DNA from 3 places in the Bartonella capreoli genome. Region 3 is predicted to be linked to each of the others. Evidence: predicted binding sites of a transcription regulator. Region 3 holds the regulator's gene; each other region holds the start of a gene.

Region 1 (7,997 bases), on a different contig from region 3:
TTTATACTTTACCTATTCAGTTAATCGCTTATCACACAGCTGTTTTATTGGGAACAGACGTTGATCAACCTCGTAATTTGGCAAAATCGGTAACAGTCGAATAAAAAATAGTTTTATGTCTTTGGGAGGCGTGGAAAATAATTAAAGCTAGAAATTAATATGTAAAAATTGAGAATTGGTATTCATTATTAAAGAAAGCATTTTCTTGTCTAATTGAAGTCTTTTTTACTGTAAAAACAATGTTTGTTTGAGTTAATAAGAAAGAATAGGATAGTTCTTTTTAAGAGATGTGAGGAAAATAATATATTTTTTTTCTAATAACTTATATAAAATAGAAGTTTTAAAACTCAGATATTCATTTGGTTCACATACAGTTTTTTGCAAAGCACTTTTGTTAGAGTGATTAAAACTTTGTTTAGCAATAGAATTTTGGATAATTTTGTTCGTAAATACGCTTTTAAAAAGTTAGCCTGAACGTAAAAGCTGAATGGCATCATCATGTCTAAAAAGGTAGAGAAGTAAGCGTAAAGCTTGTCCCCGTTCTGAGGAAAGATCAGAATCGTGTTGCAAGAATAAACGTGCATCCTTTCTTGCCGTTAACAAAAGTTTATGGTGTGTTGTAAGATTTGCTATGTGGAACTCAGGCATACCAGATTGTCGCGTTCCTAAAAGTTCACCTTCTCCTCGTAAACGCAAGTCTTCTTCAGCAATTTTAAAACCATCCTCTGTGTTACGTATGATATTAAGACGCATTGCGGCTGTTTTTGTAAGTGGAGCTTTATATAGTAAAATACAAGAAGATTTTTTTTCTCCTCGTCCAACGCGTCCACGCAATTGGTGTAATTGTGAAAGACCAAAATGCTCCGCATGTTCGATTATGATGATTGAGGCATCAGGAATATCTACTCCCACTTCAATAACTGTAGTTGCAACTAAAATACATGTTTCTCCAGATTTAAAAGACGCTATTGCTGCGTTTTTTTTAGTGGTAGACATTTTTCCATGTATCATACCAACACATGCACCAAATCGTTTATGGAGAATGGCAAAACGGTTTTCAATCGAAGTGAGTTGAAAGTTTTCTGATTCTTCTACCAGGGGACAGATCCAATAAAGTTTTTCTCCTTTTTCTAACGCAACTGCAATTCGCTCTATAAGTTCATCAATCCGCTCTAAAGGGAGAGTTGCTGTAGTGATTGGTTTTCGTCCAATTGGTTTTTCTGTAATTTTTGATACATCCATGTCACCAAAGGCTGTTAACACCAGTGTGCGTGGAATAGGGGTGGCTGTCATCACTAATATGTCAGGTTTATGACCTTTTGCTGTAAGGGCAAGACGTTGATTTACACCAAAACGGTGCTGCTCATCAATAATGGTTAAAGCAAGGTTATTATAAGTAACATTCTTTTGTATCAAGGCGTGGGTGCCGATGATAATAGAGATTTTCCCTGACAATATATCGCTAAGAATATTTACGCGTGATTTCCCTTTTTCTCGTCCAGTTAAAAGAACTGTTTTTAAACCAATTTTTTCAGCAAGAGGAGTAATCATAGTAAAATGTTGTCGTGCAAGCACTTCTGTGGGTGCCATTAGAGCTGACTGACCTGAATTTTCAGCAATTTGTGCCATTGCCATTAGTGCAACTACGGTTTTTCCTGTTCCTACATCACCTTGGAGGAGTCTTAACATAGGTTCAGGTGAAGCTAAATCACTTGCAATATCTTGTATTGCTTGTTTTTGTGCATTTGTCAGTTGAAAAGGTAAAGATTCAAGCAGTTTTTCTGTATAGACACCTGTTGGTGGGCGAGAAGCACCTGAAAGAGATTTTGTTTTTAAACGTACAAGACCAAGAGCTAATTGACCAGCAAGGAGTTCATCATAGGCAAGGCGTTGACGTGCTGCACTTTTTAAAGCCAAATCATTAGGGTCTGTCGGTGCATGAATACAATGCAAAGCATCAGAAAAAGAAGGAAATTGTTGCTGTTTTTTAAGGTTTTCCTCTATCCATTCTGGCAAAAGAGGAATACGCTCAAGAGCACCTTGCATTGCGCGTTTTAGTGCTCTTGCTGATAGCCCTGCGGTAGAAGGATAGATAGGTTCAATTAGTGGCATCTGGTTTAATTGTTCACTAGGGGCTATATGATCAGGGTGAACTATTGAAAGCTGCCCGTTAAATCGTTCCACTTTACCTGATACAATTACTTTTTTTCCTTCAGGGAGCTGTCTTTCTAGCCAAGAACGTTGAGCGTGAAAAAACACTAAATTTATGCTTCCTGTTTTATCATAACCAATGACACGATAAGGTGATCGGTTGTTACTATTTAGTGGTGGTCGGTGTTGATCAATGATGATTTCAAGAGTAACGATTTTTCCTTCTGGTGCAAAAGCTATATCGGGCCGCATTCTTCGGTCTATAACGGAATGAGGCATCAGTTGAAGCAGGTCAATTATAGTCGGTTCATGTTGTGAGAGATTGGCGTTTAAAACTTTAGCCAGTAAGGGATATACTTTTTGGTTCACTCCTGGAAGAGTGCGGATAGAGGTTGAAAAAAGATTAAAGAGGTTTGAATACATAAGGAAATTTAGCCTGCTCTTTTCATTTTTTCTAGTACTTTAGAGGAGCTTTTTGGGGATAAATTACTCAGTTTATGAGAATAAATTGCATTATTTTAAATTTTAAGCCTTGGATAACAAGAATAAAAAATTAAATTAACAAATGTGGTAAGAACAGTGCAAGAAGGGTAGCTAATATTAGTAATATTATATATGATATGAAGAGAAATTGGAGTACTTTCCATATATACGATAATGCTAAAATTATAGATTGAATATAGGGGGAACTAGAGTACTTTTTATTATGAAACAAATAATAGTTGCAATTTGGCATTTATGTTGTGATGGGAAATTGTGAAAATGCCAGCAAAAAAAAGCAAAATACTAAACAGTAAAAATTCTCTTCCTCGCTTTATTCATTTGAGGGTTCATTCAGCTTATTCCCTTCTTGAAGGGGCTTTGAAAATCAGGCAAATTATTCAGCATGCAATTTCTGATCATGCACCAGCAATAGCTATTACAGATACGAATAATTTGTTTGGTGCTTTAGAGTTTTCTCAGTATTGTTTTACAGATGGTGTGCAGCCTATTATTGGTTGTCAGCTTGCGATTGATTTTGAACATGAGAATTATGATCCACGTTTAATCAAACCACGCAACCCTTCTGATTTTGCTTCTATTGTGCTGTTTGCTGCTAGCGAAGCAGGCTATGCTCATTTGATTAGCCTTGTTAGTCGCGCTTATCTTGATAAACGTGATACGGATCCTCCTCATATTAAGGCTGATTGGCTGTTATCACAAAATGAAGGAATTATTGCTTTAACTGGGGGGTGGAATGGCCCCATTAATTTGGCTTTAGTAGAAAATAAAAAAGAGCGAGCTGTTGAGCATTTAACTTATTTGAAGCAAATTTTTGGTGATCGTCTTTATGTTGAATTACAACGACATAGTTCTTACGATAGGAAAGTTGAAACCACACTTATTGAATTAGCTTATGAGCATGAAATTCCTCTTGTTGCAACCAATGAAGCTTTTTTTCTGAATAAAGAAGGGTACGAGGCTCATGATGCATTGATGGCTGTGGCAGAGGGGCAGATTGTTTCTAATCCAAATCGCAGGCGTGTGACGCCAGATCATTATTTGAAGTCACAAGATGAAATGGTCTCATTATTTTCTGATCTTCCAGAAGCTTTAGAAAATAGCGTTGAAATTGCGTTACGTTGTCATACTTTTGTACCAACTCGAAAACCTATTTTACCCCGTTTTACAGAACGCTCTGTAGATCCAGATTCTGCTTTAGAAGACGAGGCTAAGGAATTATTAAATCAGGCTAAAGCTGGTTTAAAAATGCGCCTTGAAACAATTGGTTTGGCCGAAGGTTATACAGTTGAAGATTATGAACAACGACTGAATTATGAAATTTCAGTTATCACACGTATGCAATTTCCTGGCTATTTTCTTATTGTTTCGGATTTTATAAAATGGGCAAAAGGCCATGGTATTCCTGTTGGCCCAGGGCGTGGTTCTGGCGCTGGTTCACTTGTTGCTTATGCTTTGACTATCACTGATGTTGATCCTTTGCGCTTTTCTCTCTTGTTTGAGCGTTTTCTCAATCCAGATCGTATTTCTATGCCAGATTTTGATATCGATTTTTGTCAAGATCGGCGGGAAGAGGTTATTCAATACGTTCAAGAAAAATATGGTCGTGATCAAGTAGCTCAAATTATTACATTTGGTAAATTACAGGCACGTGCGGTGTTACGTGATGTCGGACGTGTTTTGGAAGTACCCTATCGTCAGGTTGATTATCTTACCAAATTAGTTCCTTCTATGCCTGGCAGTAATATTGAGTTGGCAGTGGCTATTCGAGATGAACCTAAATTTAAGGAAGAAAAGAAAAAGAATCCTGTTATTGGGCGCATGTTGGATATAGCACTTCAGCTTGAGGGGCTTTACCGTCATGCATCAACTCACGCTGCAGGAATTGTTATCGGCGATCGGCCATTGTCGGAGCTTGTACCAATGTATCGCGATCCACGTTCTGATATGCCAGTTACCCAATTTAACATGAAATGCGTTGAACAAGCTGGTTTGGTGAAGTTTGATTTTCTTGGTTTAAAAACGCTTACTGTTTTAAAAATGGCCACGGATTTTGTTGCACGAAAAGGTATAAAGGTAGATTTGTCGCATATTTCTCTTAATGATAAAACGACTTATACTATGTTAGCACGTGGTGAGACAGTTGGTGTATTTCAAATTGAAAGTTCTGGTATGCGTAAGGCACTTATTGGGATGAAGCCGGACCGCATTGAAGATATTATTGCACTTGTGGCACTTTATCGTCCTGGTCCAATGGAAAATATTCCAACATATAATGCACGCAAACATGGGAAAGAGGAAATTACTTCTATTCATCCTAAAATAGATCATCTGGTTAAAGAGACACAAGGTGTTATTGTTTATCAAGAACAGGTTATGCAAATTGCACAGGTACTTTCTGGTTATTCTCTTGGAGAAGCAGATTTATTACGCCGCGCTATGGGTAAAAAGATCCATAAGGAAATGCAAAAACAGCGTACACGTTTTGTAAGTGGTGCTGTTGATGGTGGTATTGATAAAGATCAAGCTGATATTATTTTCGACCTTTTAGCAAAATTTGCAGATTATGGTTTTAATAAATCGCATGCTGCTGCTTATGCAATTGTTTCATATCAAACAGCTTATATGAAAGCACACCACCCAGTTGAATTTTTAGCTGCCTCCATGACATGTGACATGACAAATACGGATAAGTTGAATGATTTTCGACGTGAGGCATTAAGGCTTGGAATTGAAGTTATTGCACCTTGTGTGCAAACATCGTGTCGTGTTTTTGAAATAGGAGAAAAGTGTATTTATTATTCCCTTGCTGCGATTAAAGGTATTGGGGATTTAGTAGTTGATCATATTGTTGCTTGCCGGGGAGATAAGCCTTTTAAAGATCTGGAAGATTTTTGTGAGCGTATTGATCCTCGTATTGTTAATAAACGTGCGATGGAAAGTTTGATTTATGCAGGTGCTCTTGATTGTTTTCAAGTTGCACGTGAGGTTTTATTGGCAAGTCTTGGAACTCTTAATGCACGCGCTATTCGTATTATTGATAATAATTCTAGTGGGCAGACTGATATATTTGGAATGATGGGTGGGCCGAAAGAGCCTTTGATTTTATCGCAAGCATCTCCGTGGTCTTTGGCTGAAAAACTTCATCACGAATTTCAGGTAATAGGTTTTTATTTTTCTGCTCATCCTTTGGATGAATACCAAACTATTCTTACAAAAAAACGCGTTCAAATTTGGAGTGATTTTTCTGATGCAGTAAAAAAAGGGGCGACTGCTGCTCGGCTTGCTGGAACCATTGTGGCAAAGCAAATTCGCAAAACAAAATCTGGTAAAAAAATGGGGGTTATTCAGTTTTCTGATACAAGTGGGCACTATGAGGCAGTTATATTTTCTGAAGGGCTTTCTATTTACGAGGATATGTTAGAACCGGGAAAATCTTTTATTGTTACAGTGATTGCAGAAGATCGCTCTGAAGGAATTGGTTTACGTATTGAAACTATTCAGTCCTTAGAAAAAGAATCAATACGGGATTGTAAAACAATGCGCCTTTTTATAAAAACAGCAGACATTCTTCCACAAATTGAGCAGTATTTAAAGCCCGGTGGCAATGGAGAGGTGGCATTTATTCTGATTCAAGAAAATGGGGTACGGGAAGTTGAAGTTATGCTTTCAAAGCGATACAAGGTAAATTTACAGGTAGCAAATGCTATAAAAGCAATTCATGGTGTGATTGATGTAGAGTTGAGTTAAATCAACAGTGAAGTGACTGTTATTTAGAGTGTAGATTTTGTAGTTTTTACTATACCGTTTTTAAATATTATTTTTTGCCAGATTCATGGCGTCATAACTGTAAAGCCAATCTAGGCTAGATATAATGTTTTCTGATGAACGAATTTTCATTATAAAGTTACGTGCAACTGCTACAGGACCGGTTGCATGGTAAACTAGTTTATTAAAATCTCCACGTTTTTTTATGGCTGTAACGCGAGGTTCGCGTATTTTTTTATAAAGTGAAATAGCTTCAATGAGTGAAAAGTCACTAATTGAAAGCACTTCTGCTAATGTGGCTGCATCTTCTATCGCCATAGCAGCACCTTGTGCTGCAAAAGGCAAGGCTGCATGCGCACAGTCACCAACAAATACTTGCTGTTTTAAACCTACAAAACGATCATGATTCATTTGAAATAGTGGCCAATAATTCCAAGTGTCAATATGATCAAAGAGTTCGAGGATTTTGGGATTCCAATTACTGAAGAGAGCTTTGAGTTTTTCTTTATCTCCCTTTTGATTCCATTCTTTTTGTGCATTGTCTCCATGAGTGATAGCTACAAAGTTAAAAATTTTTGCAGATTGAATGGGATAGACAACAAGATGATTCTTAGATCCCATCCAGGCAGTAATTGTCTTTATATTTTGCAATAAAGAACGAAAATTTGGGGGAAGACTTTCAAATGTCGCTGTTGCACGCCAAGCAATTAAGCCACTAAAATCTGCTTTTTCATGGAAAGGGGCAAGTTGGCGTAACTTAGACCAAACACCATCGCACCCGATAAGAAGTGATGTAGAATAAAATTGGTGTTGTTGTATTTTAGTTGATTCTTCTGTTTTTATAGTTTCTATATTAATGCTGTGGGTTGTAGTGTGAGTAGATGATACAATATTTTCACCTAGTTTACATGTGATAAGAGGGTTTTTAAGAACAGCATTATATAAAACTTTCTGCAAATCAGCTCGATGAATCGTGATATAAGGGGCTTTCCAACGTTTTTCAGATAAATTGATAAGATCAACATGGAAATGCGTTTTTAACGATATACCGTCTTTTAGCTCAAGAAAATGTGGTTCAAGGCCTAATTCAATTAATTTTTTTAAAACCCCCCAGTGGGCAAGAATACGCGTTGCATTTGGAGTAAGCTGAATGCCAGCGCCTACACTATCGAGTTGTTTACATTTTTCAATAAGAGTACTTGCAATTCCCTTTTGGGCAAGTGCTAAAGCAGAGCTTAAACCAGCAATTCCCGCCCCGATAATGATTGGCGGTTGATCAATGATAGCCATTGTATATTATATTAGAAGTTATAGCGGGTTATCTATATGATATATGCACCCTGTTGGATTTGTTTGATTGAATGACAATGAATGATTATAACGGTAAAGCGTTGAACAATAAGGGCAAATTTTTTCATCATCTGCTCCCATATCGATAAAAATATGAGGATGGTCGAATGGTTCTGTAGCACCTACACACATGAATTCTTTTACACCAATTTCAATTATTTTATATCCACGGTCATTTTGGAAATGGAGAATATTGTGGTCAGACATTGTGTAAAAGCCTCCAGCTA
Region 2 (7,997 bases), on a different contig from region 3:
GTTATCACGCATGATTTGTTGATTCATGAAAAAACGTGCCCCTTGAACACACTCTAGTCGTGTTTTAACCGTTAAGAGATCATCAATATGTGCAGGGCGGGAATAAGTAATGTCTATGCGATGCACGACAAAAAATAGTTTTTCCCCTGTGCCTGATGCAAATCGTGCGCCTGATGCTAACTGTGTGTTATTACACCCTATGTTTCGCAAGAATTCTGAGCGTCCTCGTTCAAAAAATTCCAAATAACGCGCATGATATACGACACCAGAAAAATCGGTATCTGCAACATAAACTCTTGTGGGGAGGTCATGAACATAAGCAAAACTCTCACCACTGTGATTGGGTGAAGTGTCGTTTACACAAGTATTGTTGGCGTGAAGATTATGAGTGTGAAGATTATGAGTGCGAGGGTTGTTAGCGTGAGTATTGTTGGTATGGGGGATGGTGTGGGAGATATTGGTGCTGGGGGTATTGGGGAGCGTGTTATGAGGGTGAGGAGGATTGGCGCGCGTGTTGCTGGTGCAAGTATTGTTGGTGTGGTTGTTAGCGCCAGTATTGTTGGGGTGTGTATCGTGGGTATGAGAATTGTTTGTGCAAGGGTTGGTTGTGTACGTGTTATTGGTGGTGGTTTTAGTCATCTTCTTTTTCCCATAGAGTGGGTTGTATTGAGGAATGATCTTGTGTGTCAGCTGATGGGGTAGATTTTTGTGAGGCTGCTGGTTCAGGGGCACAAAGCCCTAAATGTGCCCAAGCTTTTTCTGTAATAATTCGCCCGCGGGCGGTACGCTGAATAAAACCTTGTTGCAGCAAGTAAGGTTCAATAATATCTTCAATGGCATCACGTGGTTCTGAGAGAGCAGCCGCAATTGTTTCAATGCCAACGGGGCCACCTAGAAAAGTTTCTGCAATGAGGATCAGGTAGCGCCTGTCTAGAGGGTCAAGGCCGAGGTGGTCAACCTCAAGGCGCGAGAGGGCTTCATCTGCAATGAAGCGGTCAATTTTTTCTGCACCTTTAACCAGAGCAAAGTCACAAACCCGGCGCAACAGTCTTCCTGCAATACGCGGGGTGCCACGTGCACGACATGCAATTTCATGGGCACCATCATCGCTTATTTGGACTGAAAAAAGGCGGGCATTACGCTTAACGATATATTCTAATTCTTCTATGGTATAAAAACTTAACCGGATGGGAATGCCAAAACGATCCCTTAAAGGGGTGGTCAATAACCCTAAACGGGTGGTTGCTGCCACTAAGGTAAATTTAGCAAGCTCAATTTTGACTGAACGTGCTGCTGGCCCCTCACCAATGATGAGATCAAGTTGATAATCTTCCATTGCTGGGTAAAGAATTTCTTCAATGGCTGGATTTAAACGGTGAATTTCGTCAATAAACAAAACATCACGTTCTTCTAAGTTGGTTAAAAGGGCTGCTAAATCGCCTGCTTTGGCGATGACTGGCCCTGATGTTGAACGAAAATTAACGCCTAATTCTTTAGCCATAATTTGCGAAAGTGTTGTTTTTCCCAACCCTGGCGGCCCTACAAATAAAACGTGATCTAAAGCTTCTTTACGTGCTTTTGCTGCTTCAATAAATATTTTTAAGTTTGCACGCGCTGCTTCTTGACCAATAAAATCATCAAGGACTTGTGGCCTTAAGGAACGGTCTGGGTCATTGGGCAGGGGTATGGCACCAAGAAGGCGTTGGCTTTCATCTTTACGCATTGTTACCTTGTATATGTGTTACCTTGTATAGTTACCTTATATTGTCTGAGCAGAAAATATTTATTGTATTTTGAAAAGTTACCTTGTGTTGGATGAATTGGAAAGCAGTTTAAGGCTATGGCGAATGAGAAGCGCTGAGGAAACAGTTTCTTCTTCAAGGCTAGAGAGGGTGGAGGACAAAGCTTGTGCTGCTTGATCACGATCAAAACCAAGCTTGATTAAAGCTGAGAGTGCATCATTGACGGGTTGATTGGTTTCTTGTGCTTGAAGGTTGGAAGCAAGATGTGCGGTGTTTTTGCTCTCTTCATTAAAGGGCAGTGCTTTGTTTTTGAATTCGCTTATAATTCTTTCACTAACTTTTTGACCAATGCCAGGAGCACGTTTGATCATTGCCACGTCGTTTAATGCAATTGCTTGGGCAAGTTCACCAGGTGATAAAGTTCCTAAAATAGCTAAGGCAACTTTTGCACCTACCCCTGGCACATTTTGCAAAAGGCAAAACCAATCTCGTTCAGCTTTTGTGGTAAAACCAAAAAGGCGAATGGCTTCTGCACGAACATGCGTTTCAATAAATAGGTTTAAATGTTCACCAAGGGTTGGTAAAGAAGATAAAAGCCTGTTTGACACAAAAACGCTATACCCCACACCTTGCACATCAAGAATGATGTGATCGTCACAGATGCTCTCAAGTATGCCTTTTAATTTGCCGATCATGTATTAACCTTGTGAGCTGTAGGATAAGTTAGTACGGTGGGTACTGTGGCAAAGTGCCAGTGCCAGTGCATCAGCTGCGTCACTACTATCAAATTCAGCGCGTGGGAGAAGAGTTTTGACCATCATATGGATTTGTTCTTTTGCGCCATGGCCCACACCAATAACGGATTTTTTGATGGTGTTTGGGGCATATTCAGAAACTGGAAGACCTGCTTGAGCTGGTACAAGAAGTGCAATGGCACGTGCTTGGCCAAGTTTTAAAGTGGCGGTGGCATCTTTATTGACAAAAACATTTTCAACAGCTGCTTCATGGGGCATAAAACGGTGCACAACATCAGACAGCCCTTGATGAAGTTGATACAGCCTGGAAGCAAGATGGCTTTTTGCATCAGAGCGCAGTGTGCCTGATGCAATAAAGTGTAGATGATTGCCTAATAGATCAACGACGCCCCACCCTGTTCGCTGTAATCCAGGATCGATGCCTATAATACGAATCGCTTTTACCATATGATTAAGCCTATGTTATTTCTTTGTTCTTGAATAGATGCAATACATAAAAAGAACATAGAAACATTAATACAATCCAAAAGAATACAGTAAAAACACTAAAAGAATACAATGAAATACTAAAAGAGCGTAATAAAAATGATTTGTGAAAAAGAATTAAGCTCCCTTAAATGAAAGGAAATGTGTAGCGCTGGTGGTGGTGGTGGTGAGGAGCTGGTTTTTTTTAGTGGGGGCAAGATTTCAAAGAGGTTTGATGATGATGGGAAAGGGCAGGAGGTTGAGAATGGATGGAGGGAATGAAAACTTTAAAGTGGTGAGGGGTGGGAGCATTGGTGAAGGCATTTTTGGCAAGGGTAGGGAAGAGAAAGAAGCTTGCATTGATGGAAGCAAGATTTAAGAGCAAGATTGAGCTGTGTTGGTGGAAGGTGGCGTATTAATATGAGAAGATGGGGGGTTGGAAAATTGGGGAGATGGCTTGGAAGAAGAGGGTCAAGAGTTTGGGGAAATGTTGGTGGAAGAGGATGGCATTTAAGAGGTAAAGGAAGGGGGAGGTGTAAGGTTGAAGGTGCTGGTAGCGGTGATGAGGAGGCTAGTTTTTTTAAAATGGTGGCAAGGGTAGGGAAGAGCATGAAGCTTGCATTGATGGAAGCAAGATTTAAGAGCAAGATTGAGCTGTGTTGGTGGAAGGTGGCGTATTAATATGAGAAGATGGGGGGTTGGAAAATTGGGGAGATGGCTTGGGAGAAGAGGGCCAGGAGTTTGGGGAAATGTTGGTGGAAGAGGATGGCATTTAAAAGGTAAGGGAAGGGGGAGGTGTAAGATTGAAGGTGCTGGTAGCGGTGATGAGGAGGCTAGTTTTTTTAAAATGGTGGCAAGGTTTTTTAAGAGCGTCGAAAAGCACGTTTGAGCAATTGAATTTGTTTGGTTACAGGATTGTTCTTTTTTAAGGTTTTGCAAGAGGTTTGATCGATATCATAACTAACATGGCGCATACGTTCTTCTAAACGCAAAGAACGTGCTACAAAGTGGCGGAAAATTTCTGGCAATTCTGTCCAATGAGCAGTCTGAGGTCCTAGTGATGGTGTATGAAGAGAAATTTTTGCAATCTCTTTTTGTATTTGTTTGGGAGACATTTCCCCTTCACGCCCTGCACGAAAAAGCAACAGTCGAGAGGCAATTTGCATTAGCCGTGTACTTAAATACATGGCTTCTTTTGCATAAAGTGCAGAAGTTTCGACTGGAAGGTGACGAGCAGCACATTTACCTTCTTTATCAATATAGTCTGCTGTTTCTTCAATAAGGTCCATCGTCTCTTCATAGAGGCGGTTAAAAACACTTTCAAAAGCATCGTGTTCCATCATGATAATGGTTTTATCTTTTGAAGGTTCATGTGCATTCACGTCTTTATACTCCAAACTGTGATATGAGAAAAATAATGATACTAAAGATCAATTTAAAGACTCATTTTCTCATTGTTATAAAGGATGCCTTTTTAAAGACAATTACGCAATACACTTCTTATGCTAAGGTTAATGAGCAAGATGGACAATATTTATAAATATTTATAAATTTGTTTTATCTTTTGGAAGGTACAGGACGATGTGTTTTTTGACTTTCATAATAGTATGCTACAGTAAATTGTATTGCGATACCGCTTATTATCAAGAGAGTGTCGGAAAAAAATGTGCTTGTCGTTAGTGTTTTAAAAATTTGCCCACACATTGCAAAGATGGTGCCGGTGATAAAAACTGGTAAGCTCTGTTTGCCTAAAATCGCTAAGGGGTGCTTTGGGGAGACGTGAAATCGTTCATGCAAACAGGGAAGGCAAAGGATCAAAGACGCTAAGGCTAGAATGTGCACCAAACGGGGAAGGCTTAAGAATGTTTTGTTAAAATTTATAAGGGGTGAAGACCAGTCAGATGAACCAAAACTTCCCCACCATTCTAAGCGCACCCATAACAGTGCAAACACGAGATAACTTGCTGAGACAATTACAATTAAAGGACGAAAGATGATTTTCCCTCCTTGTTTGAGATATACAGCACTTATTAACCCGATAATGAAAAGAAACTGCCACGATAAAGGATTTAAAAACCACTGCCCTTGGAGTGGATAAGAAGGTGGTGCAATGCTATAAAGGCCACATATAAAGTATATCATCAATGATATGAAAAGAAGAGGCCCTTTATGTTTGCCAGTCAGATAAAGGGCAAAAGGGGCAAACAACATACACACAATATAAAGAGAAAGAATATTATTATAGCCTAGTTGATGGCCAAGGCTTAAAATGCTTAAAAATGTGATAAAAGGTTGTGTGAGGAATATACCCACATTATTCATAGATAAAAGTCGTTCTGAGTGCCAAAGAATAGAGGCTCCCAAAAAGAGGGCTAATGTGGTAAAGGTGGTAAAAAGATGTGCTTTATAGAGCACAAAAGCTCTCTTCCAAAGTTTGTGCACATGTGAAATAAAACAGCTTTTGAGGGCGTGAGTATGAAAGCTTAATCCAAGAGCAACGCCTGAAAGCAAAACAAATATTTCTGCCGAATCAGAAAAACCGAAGTTTTTGTGTGTGAGATGCTCATAAAATGTTCCGGGAATATGATTGATGAAAATCGTTAACAGAGCTAAAGAACGCAATACATCAATACGGGTATCACGGTAAGATAAAGGGGGGCTATGCTTTTCATAATTTGAAGGAAGTGTATCATGAGGGGAAGTGCTATGATGTGCCATCAAAAGATCTTTCTTTGTGATCAAAGGGGTAAATCTGCCTTTAACAAAGCGTGATGATAAAATAAATCTTTATTTAATTTAATCTTTAAGGGAGGCTGTATGGTCCATCAGAAAAATAAACCAATTGAACATTGTTCTTTTCCTCAGTTGGCTCTAACATTGGATGTTCGGCGTGTTATTGAGCCTGCATTTTTACGCCAGCTCTTTCAAACGAAGTCCTTTGCGTGCATTATTTTATATGATTCATTTGTTGATCAGGACGATGGTACTTTTTTACAAAATAGTGCCAAGATGTATGCTGATGATATTCAACACAATGGTGCTGCCCTTATTATTGCTGAAGATAGCCGTGTTGCTGGCAGAATTAAAGCTGATGGGATGCATTTGGAGGGTGGTCTTGATGCTTTTGACGTGTTGGAGAATCAGAAAAAAAATCAAAAAATAGTTGGTTTTGGGAATTTACGAACACGTCATTGTGCTATGAGTGTTGCTGAGGCTGGGGTTGATTATGTGTTTTTTGGGAAATTAGGTGCTGATAAAAAGCCATCCTCCCATCCTCGAAATATTGCATTAGCAAAATGGTGGGCTGAGATTATGGAAGTACCTGCTATTATTCAAGCAGGCAGTGATCTTGCAACTATTGATGAAGCCTTAGAGACGGGATGTGAATTTATTGCCATTGAAGAGATGATTTTTGCTCATGATCACCCCTTTATTGTACTTGATAGGGTTAAAGAAAAATGCAAAAATCATCTTTTATCATAGATAAAGATATCCATAATGAGCGGGTAGAGGGCATCTTATGAGTAAAGTGTTTGCGTGTGTGTTGATTTTGACAGCTTTTTTGTCTTTTTCTGCTGTTGCGGACCCTGTGGGAGAAGAAGCACAAGATGTTGAAGTTGAATCTAGTGAGATAGAAGAATCACCAGATGAATCCACTTTAAAGGTGCCTGAAAACACTGTAAAAGCCCAAGATCATGAGAGTTCTGCTCAAATATTAAAAGCAGGCCAATATGATGAAGCCTATGATTATTATGTTCAAGGCTATTATTTAAAAGCTTTTCATGAAGCACTCAAACGTGCTGAATACAATGATCCAGCTGCGCAAACTTTGATTGGTCAAATGTATATGGAAGGATATGCCGTTCCCCTTGATGGTCAGCGTGCTGCTTTATGGTTTGGAAGCGCTGCAAAACACGGGGACCCACAAGCACAACTGCGCTATGGTCTTATGTTGTTTAGTGGGACCTTTGTCACAAAAGACAAAGAGCGTGGCATAGAATTTGTTCAAAAAGCACTGCATGCTGGTGTGAGGGAAGCCTATTTTTATTATGGGCAAATGCTTCTTCATAAAGTTTTCGATGAAAAAAACGATCTTGAAGGTGTGACTTTACAAAACAAAAAAGATGAAACAAAAGAACAGGCTTTGAAGTTGTTTTTAAAGGGTGCTGCTCTTGGTGACCCTGAGGCTGCTTTTGCTGCTGCAAAGATTTTGTCTGAGGGGACTTTAACAAAACCAAAAGATGATTATAACGCACGAAGATTGATTGAGGTTGCAGCCCAAAATAAGCACCTTATGGCTCAAATGCTGTTGGCACAATGGTTGATTGAAGGCCGTGGTGGGGAAACCGATTTTAAACGGGCTTTTTATTTGCTGTTTGACAATGCCGTTAAAATGGTTGCGGTGGCACAAGTTAATCTGGCAAGACTTTATCGCGATGCAATAGGGGTAGAGGGTGATATTGTTACTGCTGCTGCGTGGTATATGGTGGCAAAGAAGGCGAAAGTGCAAGCTTCTGATCTTGAAGTGATGCTCCAGGGAATGGATGAGGCTCAATTGAAGGAAGCAGAACAAAAAGCGATCGCATTCATACCTGTTCTTTAAGCGCATTTTGGGTGAAGATTAATTGATGGTTTTAGGAGATTATTTTCACCAAATTGTTTTTGAGTAATTTTCATAAAAGTGTTTTTTGCAAATCCTATAGGGTGATTGTTTATATAAGGGTGGTTTTTTTGCAAAATTATTTAAGGTTTTTTGCCAAGGTGCTTTATAGTCTTGCAAAAAGCTGAAAAGCTAGGGTACACAACGATTCTTATTTGAAAAAACCAAATGAGGCTTTAAAAACCATAATGGTTTGAGAAAATAATAATGGTTTGAAAGAATAAAATGAAGCTTAATGAAGCTTTAAAAGATGCAATGGCTTGAAAAAGCCAGATAAGACCTGGAAAAATTAATGGGTCTTTAAAGGGATCAAATGGAATATACACGATGAAAATTAATGGTAATGAAATTCGCCCTGGAAATGTTATCGAGCAT
Region 3 (7,997 bases):
AATTTGTGTGTGAGATATCCTGTCAGTCTTCACTTTAGAAGGCAGAGGAGGGTGCGTTTCCTTGAGGTCTATATTTTGACCTTGTTTTTTATGTAAAGGAAATGCGATGAGTAAGCGCGAATCAACAAAGTATAAAATTGACCGCCGTATGGGGGAAAATATCTGGGGGCGTCCCAAGTCTCCTGTAAATCGTCGTGAATATGGTCCTGGTCAACACGGACAGCGCCGTAAAGGTAAACTTTCTGATTATGGTATCCAGTTGCGTGCTAAGCAGAAATTAAAAGGATTTTACGGTGATATTTCAGAAAAGCAATTTCGTAAAATTTATGAAGAAGCTGTTCGTCGTCGCGGTGATACAAGTGAAAATCTTATCGGTCTTCTAGAGTCACGTTTAGATGCTATTGTTTATCGCGCAAAATTTGTACCTACTATTTTTGCTTCTCGTCAATTTATCAATCATGGTCACGTCAATGTAAATGGTCGACGTACCAACATTCAGTCATACCGTTGTAAGCCAGGTGATGTTATTGAAGTTCGTGAAAAATCAAAGCAGCTTGTTTTGGTCTTAGAATCTATACAGTTAGCTGAACGTGATGTACCTGAATATATTGAAGCAGACCATAGCAAAATGAAAGCGACTTTTACTCGTATTCCTGCTTTTTCAGATGTTCCTTATGCTGTTCACATGGAACCTAATTTAGTTGTTGAGTTTTATTCACGCTAAATTTTTTAGTAGGTTTATCACTCTCTAATTTGATTGTGTATTTTAAAAGAGCTACGTTGTTTCGCAATCGTTGGAACTGATAACATCATTAATTTGCTGAGGTTATCAGTTTTTTCTGCGATAGAGTACGTACGTTTTTATCTTTTTGATTATAGATATCCAATTTACAGACAGGATTTAGCATAAATTTAAATCCTGTTATATTTGTTGCTGCTTGTATTATGATTGAAAGTGAACCATTGTATTATTATACAGGGTATAGTATTATAAATTAAACTTTCTAAGTAATATCGAACAATAGAAAATGTAGGTATAGGTGGTCTTTTGGAGGAGAGTATTGATGATTGCCATCCAATGTTTCGAGTTGCCCCTTCAACTGTAGAATTTAATAAATTACGTAAACGACTTTTACGTCATATACGGCAAGCGTTCGATGATTTCTCTATGTTATCTTCAGGGAAAAAATGGCTTGTTGCTTTATCCGGTGGGAAAGATTCTTATGGTTTACTGGCTCTTCTCTTAGATTTAAAATGGCGTGGTCTTTTACAAATTGAAATTTTAGCTTGTAATCTTGATCAAGGTCAACCAGGCTTTCCAAAGCATATTCTTCCTGATTATTTGAATAGTTATCAAATTCCTTATCGCATTGAATATCAGGATACTTATTCAGTTGTTACAGATAAGCTGACACCAACGCAAACATATTGTTCGCTTTGTTCCAGGTTGCGGCGTGGGCATTTGTATCGTATCGCACGTGAGGAGGGGTGTTCTGCATTAGTACTGGGACATCATCGTGATGATGTTTTAGAAACGTTTTTTATGAATTTATTTCATGGTGGTCGTTTAGCAGCTATGCCTGGAAAGCTTATAAATGATGAGGGGGATCTTTTTGTTTTGCGCCCTCTTGTTTATGCAGCTGAAGAAGATATGAAAAAGTTTTCTCAAGCAATGCAATTTCCTATTATTCCTTGTAATCTTTGTGGTAGCCAAAGTGGTTTACAACGCAATGTAATAAAAGAAATGCTAAATGATATCGAAAAAAGAATGCCAGGGCGAAAAGATACTATGATTCGTGCTTTAACAAATGTACGCCCAAGTCATTTGCTTGATAAAAAACTTTTCGCTTTTAATGCTTTACTATAATTTAAACAGCAATACCATAAAGATCGTAGGCATCGGATTGTTCGATTTTAACAGTAACAAATTCACCGCTACGAAGTGGTCGCCGTGATGATATATGAACAACACCATCTATTTCTGGAGCATCATACTTACTGCGGCCTTTAGCCACTTTACCTTGACTTTCATCAATGAGGATTTGAAGCCTTTGTCCAATCTTTTTCTTTAAAAGACGGGCAGAAATTTGTTGTTGTTTTGCCATAAAGCGATGCCAACGACTTTCTTTCACTTCTTCCGCGACGTTTCCTAATTCAAGATCGTTTGCAGCAGCACCTTTTACTGCCTCATATTTAAAGCAACCAGCACGCTCAATTTTTGTTTCTTCTAACCATTCAAGAAGCATCTCAAAATCTTCATTGGTTTCTCCTGGAAAACCAACAATGAATGTTGATCGCAAAGTGAGATCTGGACAAATTTTTCGCCACTCTTCAATTCTACGATTCGTTTTTTCCATATGAGCAGGGCGTTTCATATTGCGTAAAACAGTTGGTGATGCGTGCTGAAAAGGGATATCTAAATAAGGGAGGATTTTTCCTGCAGCCATCAGTTCAATAACTGCATCAACATGAGGGTAAGGATAAACATAGTGCATACGCACCCAAACACCCATATCTCCTAGTTCGCGACAAAGATCTAAAAATTTAGTTTTTATTGTGCGGTCTTTCCAAGAGCTTTCAGCATATTTAATATCAATACCATAAGCACTAGTGTCTTGTGAAATAATCAAGAGTTCTTTTACGCCTGCTTGTACAAGCTTTTCTGCTTCGCGGAGAATATCGCCTATAGGGCGAGAGACCAAATTACCGCGCAGAGCAGGGATAATACAAAAACTACATCGATTAGAACATCCTTCAGAAATTTTTAAATAAGCATAATGGCGGGGTGTAAGGCGGATACCTTGCGGAGGAACTAAATCAACGAAGGGGTCATGGACTGGAGGAACGACTGTATGAACTGCTTGTATGACGTTTTCATATGCTTGTGGTCCAGTAATAGCTAATACACTAGGGTGTGCTTGACGGATAACATCAGGTTCAGCACCAAGACATCCAGTTACAATAACTTTTCCGTTTTCTTTGATAGCTTTTTCAATATTAGCGAGTGATTCAGTTCGTGCAGAATCAAGAAAACCACAGGTATTAACAATAACGAGATCCGCTCCTTGGTGCTTATGTGAGATTTCGTAACCTTCAGAACGAAGACTTGTAATAATACGCTCAGAATCTACAAGTGCTTTTGGACAACCGAGAGAAACAAAACTAATGCGAGGTGCTGCCATAATTAATCCTTGTAATTCTTTAACGAAAATCTAACTGATCCATTATTCCTATTTTTTAGGAATAATGTCTGCATACTCTTTAACCTTTAGACGCATTTGATACATTTTGCTACAAAAGTTATGTAAACTTATTTATAATCACGAGCACACAGAATACAAAAGACAAAAACGCTAATAAATAGCGTTATCTATAATCATCACGGTGACGACTTTGTATATAGACATTTCCAAAACGTACACAGCTGTTTATTTATATTTTTAACTATTTTGTCTTTTAATAATGACGAATAAGCCCAATGAGTCTGCCTTGTATATGAACACGTTCAGGCTTATATACGCGCGTTTCATAATGAGGATTTGCAGCTTCTAATGCAATCGAAGCCCCTTTACGTCGGTAACGTTTTAAAGTTGCTTCTTGTTTATCAATTAATGCAACAATAATTTCACCTTGTGTTGCTGTATTTTGACGTTTAACAATTATAGTATCTTTATCAATAATACCTGCCTCAACCATAGAATCACCTTTAACTTCCAGGGCATAATACTCACCTAAACCAATCATGTCTGGTGGAAGAGAAAGTGTATTTGTTTGCTGCTGTATTGCCGAAATAGGTACGCCAGCAGCAATACGGCCCATAATAGGGATAGTAATATTTTGTTTGTTTTTCGTGTCAGAATGATCAAGATTATCAAGGTCTTGAAATGTTTTCTTTTTGTTTTTTTCTACCATACTTGGAAAAATTTTACGTGCAGAAGAAAGATCGAATGTTATTTTATCAGGAAGTCGGATAACTTCTACTGCACGAGCACGGTTTGGCAAACGACGTATAAAACCACGCTCTTCTAAAGCTGTAATAAGCCTATGAATGCTGGATTTTGAAGCAAGCTCTAATGCATTTCTCATCTCATCAAAGGAGGGGGGAACACCAGTTTCTTTCATATGATTGTGCATGAATAAAAGTAGCTCATATTGTTTACATGTCAGCATTCAACATTCCAATCAAAAAATCGAAAAAGAAAAAATAGAAGACAAAGCATAAGTATTTTATGATTATTCTACAATTTTTTTAAAATAACGCAAAACTCTTCATTTTATTTGAGTCTAGAAATTTAAGCCTAGAAATAAAGAATGTGGGGTCATTTGTTTTTTATCTGACAATATTCGTATATATCACCGGTCAAATTTATATTTTTTAGTTATCAGCTATATGGAATATCATTTTTTAGGTAAGAATATAAATTGATTATTGATGGATAGAAAATTTCTTAAACTTTAATTTATATTAGGGTGTATTTTTAACAGATATAATTATAGTTTTTAGTGTGATTTTGTGGATATCAACTAAGACTTTTCTCAGGTTGAAATAAATAATTGTCGTATGATTTTATGATTGGCTTTCGAAAAGCGTTATCTCTACCTTATAGAGATAGACTCAAATATTTTGCCTACTTTATTATAATAATAGATCAATTAAAGAACAACTTTTCAAGTGAATGTAGCCAGTTACGAATTGCATAGCTAGAATCATTTTATCAAATGATTAATTCACAACAATGTTAGCTACTGTTTGAAAGATTAAGCTACACTAAAATTGTGTAAAAAAGAAGCAAAGAATTCTTGAAAATTTGAATCATTAATATTTTGTTTTCATTTGAATGATGTCGTTTGCATTTACTGAAAAGCATATCTTCTACCTATATTAATGGGTGTAAAGAGTACAATATGCGTTGTGTATTATTTTGTATCCTAAAAGAGTGCATAAAATAGTAAGAAAGTTGGGTGTAATAAACAGTATTTTGATAAACAAAGTAAAAAATAATATTTTTTCATAAAAGGTGTTGACCAAATGAAAAGTCGACCGTATGTTCCCATTCATTTTCCACAAGCAAAATAATTGTGTGGGAGCGCGTAGCTCAGTTGGTAGAGCAACTGACTTTTAATCAGTAGGTCCAGGGTTCGAATCCCTGCGCGCTCACCATAAATAATGTTTCCAAATTCCTCGTAAATTGATAAAAATTATTTATGCTATTTGTAAATTATACCTGTTTTCTATTATTCATATAAAGTAAGCTCGGCTTAATTCACAATTTATATTATGATGTTTTGTTTCTGATTTTATGCTTATAACTTATTGATTTTGTTTAATTTTTATCAACCTTAGGCATACATCACCTTTTGTAAATTATAACAAATATTCTTTTATATTATGTTAATAGCTTGATGAAAGATTGATTTTTAGAATACCATAAATCTAACGAATATAGTCATTCATGGGTATAAATTTTTCTACCGTACACAAAGAATGTAATTTCCATATTTACAATAAAAGCTGAAGAAGGGTAAGCGGGCTGATAAATGCTTTTAAATAGTAAAAGAAAGTTAACCTCCGTTGTTAAAATGATATTTCAATTTGTGCCTATGATTGCTGCTGTTGGTTTATTAACAGCTTGTGCAAACCAAACAACACAATTTGCAGGGAAAAGTTCCACCAATACAACACCTAAGGTAAAGGCTGGAAAGGCTGTTACTGTACCTGAAAAGGCTTTGAACACACAGCATAAATCAAAAAATAAAGGCAGTAGAGCTGTTGTTGGTAAACCTTATCAAATAAAAGGAAAATGGTATTATCCAGAAGACGATCCAACTTATAAACGTGTTGGTCAAGCATCATGGTATGGTTCAGATTTCCATGGGCGTTTAACTGCAAATGGTGAAATCTATGATATGAATCTTTTAACTGCTGCCCACCCTACGATGCCTTTGCCTAGTTATGCTCGCGTTACAAACCTAGAAAATGGCTCTTCTATTATTGTTAGGGTAAATGACCGTGGTCCTTTTATAAAAGATAGAATTATTGACTTATCCAAACAAGCTGCAACAATTCTTGGTTATATCGATAAAGGGGTTACGAATGTTAAAGTAGAGTATGTCAGCAAAGCGCCTGTAAATGATTATGATAATGCTTATTTAATGGCCTCTTATACATCTAGAGATTATAATTCATCTATGATGCTAGCATTAGCAAATACTCTAGAAGACAAAGAAGATAATGTATTTTTTACGTTTAATACAGGTCACCAAAAACAGCTGATGAAGGCTGCAGTAAATCCAAAACAATCAATTGGAACTTTTCCGATAAAATTACCAGATATTGGCCCTGTTTTGATTAATAAACCCACATCACTTAATCAACTAGCTTTTGCTCATAAACTCAATAAAGAAAACTCAGGATAAGCCTATTTGTAATTATCTTAAGAAAAAACGCAAAAAGTAGCAAATGATCCAAGGAAATATAAATATTTTCATTAAAAAACAAAGCTGAATTAAATATATTTAAAGCAAGCCAATAACTGAATGAAATGTTATAAGAAAATCCTATATAACAAAAAATGTATAATATATAATATGTTATATTAATAATATAATGTATTTTATAAAATAATTTTTATAATTATAAGAAAAACATAAAAAATTTTTTAATTTATAAATATATTCTTTGTGAAGAATAAATAACCTCTTTTTTGTACAATCTGCTTTTTATATTGATTTTCTAAGCAAAGAGGAAACAACTGCATAATAGCAATAACATTAAAGTTTTTTTCTTATTTTGGAATTAATGTTTAATAGATAAAAGCGCAAAATCTCTACACCATGATCGCTATTATTGATGGTGCATGATAATATTAAAAAACAGAATAATATTATCTTTTTCCTATTTTCATTAGCAAAATTAATGACAATTGAAGTAATATTTTATTTATTTTTAAAATGCGCTTTATAAAATAACAATTGGATGCTTAAAAAAATACTTATAATATAAGCCAAAGTAAGGAATTAAGGTTTATACGTGTCAGGTTATTTTATTACATTTGAAGGAGGGGAAGGAGCGGGTAAAACGACTCAAATTTCTTTGCTTGCGCAGTATCTTCGTAGCAAAAACTATGATGTTGTTATAACCCGAGAGCCTGGAGGAACAGCGGGTGCTGAAGCAATGCGCTATGTTTTATTATCAGGTAATACGGAACAATATGGTGCATTCATTGAAGCAGTCTTATTTACAGCGGCACGTGTTGACCATGTTAATGAAGTTATTCTACCTTCTTTGCAGGCAGGAAAAATTGTTTTATGCGATCGTTTTATTGATTCTATGCGGGTTTATCAGGGGCTTAATAATAAGGTGAATTCTCACCTTCTTTCTGTTTTAGAACGTATCGGTCTGGGTACAGTTATGCCCAATTTGACATTTTTGTTAGATATACCAGCAACGTTTGGTATGGAGCGCACAGATTTACGAAGGAAAGAAATTGGAAAGATCGATTATTTCGAAAAAGATCAATTAAATATTCAAGAACAAAGACGACAAGCTTTTCTCCAATTGGCCAGAAATGAACCCTTTAGATTTCGTGTAATTGATGCAACCTGTGCAGTAGAAACGATAGCATCACAAATAAAAGATATCTGTCATCAGTTAATATTGGGTCATGTGCTATGAGTGATATCAATTTTTTACGCCAATATGATGATATCGAAGGGGTTTTATCACCATCACAAAATAACATCATCATCGGTCATAAAGAAGTTCGTCACTTTTTGGGGCAAATACGTAAAGAAGGGCGTGTACATCATGCATTATTATTTGAAGGAGAGCGAGGGATTGGTAAAGCAACATTAGCATTTCACTTTGCTTGGAATATTTTAAGTAATCAAGAAAGTGGTTTTTTGCAGCCAGAACATGATTCAGTTGTATGGCACCAGATAATGCAGGGTAGTCATCCTGGTCTTATACACGTTTCTCGCCATTTTGATTTAAAAAC

Evidence for each region. Region 3 encodes LexA, which represses DNA repair genes until DNA is damaged. Its sites were predicted from a motif close to TGTTCNNNNTGTGTTCNG; they were not measured.
Region 1: dnaE (DNA polymerase III subunit alpha) is a predicted target of LexA. The motif match lies at 2,825-2,842, and genes of this name have one in related genera.
Region 2: ruvC (crossover junction endodeoxyribonuclease RuvC) is a predicted target of LexA. The motif match lies at 2,958-2,975, and genes of this name have one in related genera.

The regions. Positions count from the first base shown of each region.
Region 1 covers NZ_CADDZX010000003.1:33,819-41,815, reverse strand. Annotated here, with positions in the region: gene glmS (glutamine--fructose-6-phosphate transaminase (isomerizing)) at 1-104, shown strand, start outside; gene recG (ATP-dependent DNA helicase RecG) at 466-2,574, opposite strand; gene dnaE (DNA polymerase III subunit alpha) at 2,914-6,402, shown strand; gene J7R05_RS03600 (FAD-binding protein) at 6,463-7,701, opposite strand; gene J7R05_RS03595 (zinc-finger domain-containing protein) at 7,729-7,977, opposite strand.
Region 2 covers NZ_CADDZX010000001.1:381,941-389,937, forward strand. Annotated here, with positions in the region: partial or broken gene ybgC (tol-pal system-associated acyl-CoA thioesterase) at 1-312, opposite strand, end outside; gene J7R05_RS09160 (hypothetical protein) at 385-702, shown strand; gene ruvB (Holliday junction branch migration DNA helicase RuvB) at 632-1,723, opposite strand; gene ruvA (Holliday junction branch migration protein RuvA) at 1,802-2,437, opposite strand; gene ruvC (crossover junction endodeoxyribonuclease RuvC) at 2,441-2,944, opposite strand; gene J7R05_RS01580 (hypothetical protein) at 3,383-3,643, shown strand; gene J7R05_RS01585 (hypothetical protein) at 3,645-3,851, shown strand; gene J7R05_RS01590 (DUF1465 family protein) at 3,826-4,344, opposite strand; gene J7R05_RS01595 (OpgC family protein) at 4,520-5,680, opposite strand; gene J7R05_RS01600 (thiamine phosphate synthase) at 5,780-6,445, shown strand; gene J7R05_RS01605 (tetratricopeptide repeat protein) at 6,483-7,565, shown strand; gene efp (elongation factor P) at 7,950-7,997, shown strand, end outside.
Region 3 covers NZ_CADDZX010000004.1:65,272-73,268, reverse strand. Annotated here, with positions in the region: gene rpsD (30S ribosomal protein S4) at 107-724, shown strand; gene ttcA (tRNA 2-thiocytidine(32) synthetase TtcA) at 1,079-1,867, shown strand; gene rimO (30S ribosomal protein S12 methylthiotransferase RimO) at 1,869-3,182, opposite strand; gene lexA (transcriptional repressor LexA) at 3,457-4,170, opposite strand; tRNA gene J7R05_RS04670 (tRNA-Lys) at 5,086-5,161, shown strand; gene J7R05_RS04665 (septal ring lytic transglycosylase RlpA family protein) at 5,539-6,417, shown strand; gene tmk (dTMP kinase) at 7,031-7,675, shown strand; gene J7R05_RS04655 (DNA polymerase III subunit delta') at 7,672-7,997, shown strand, end outside.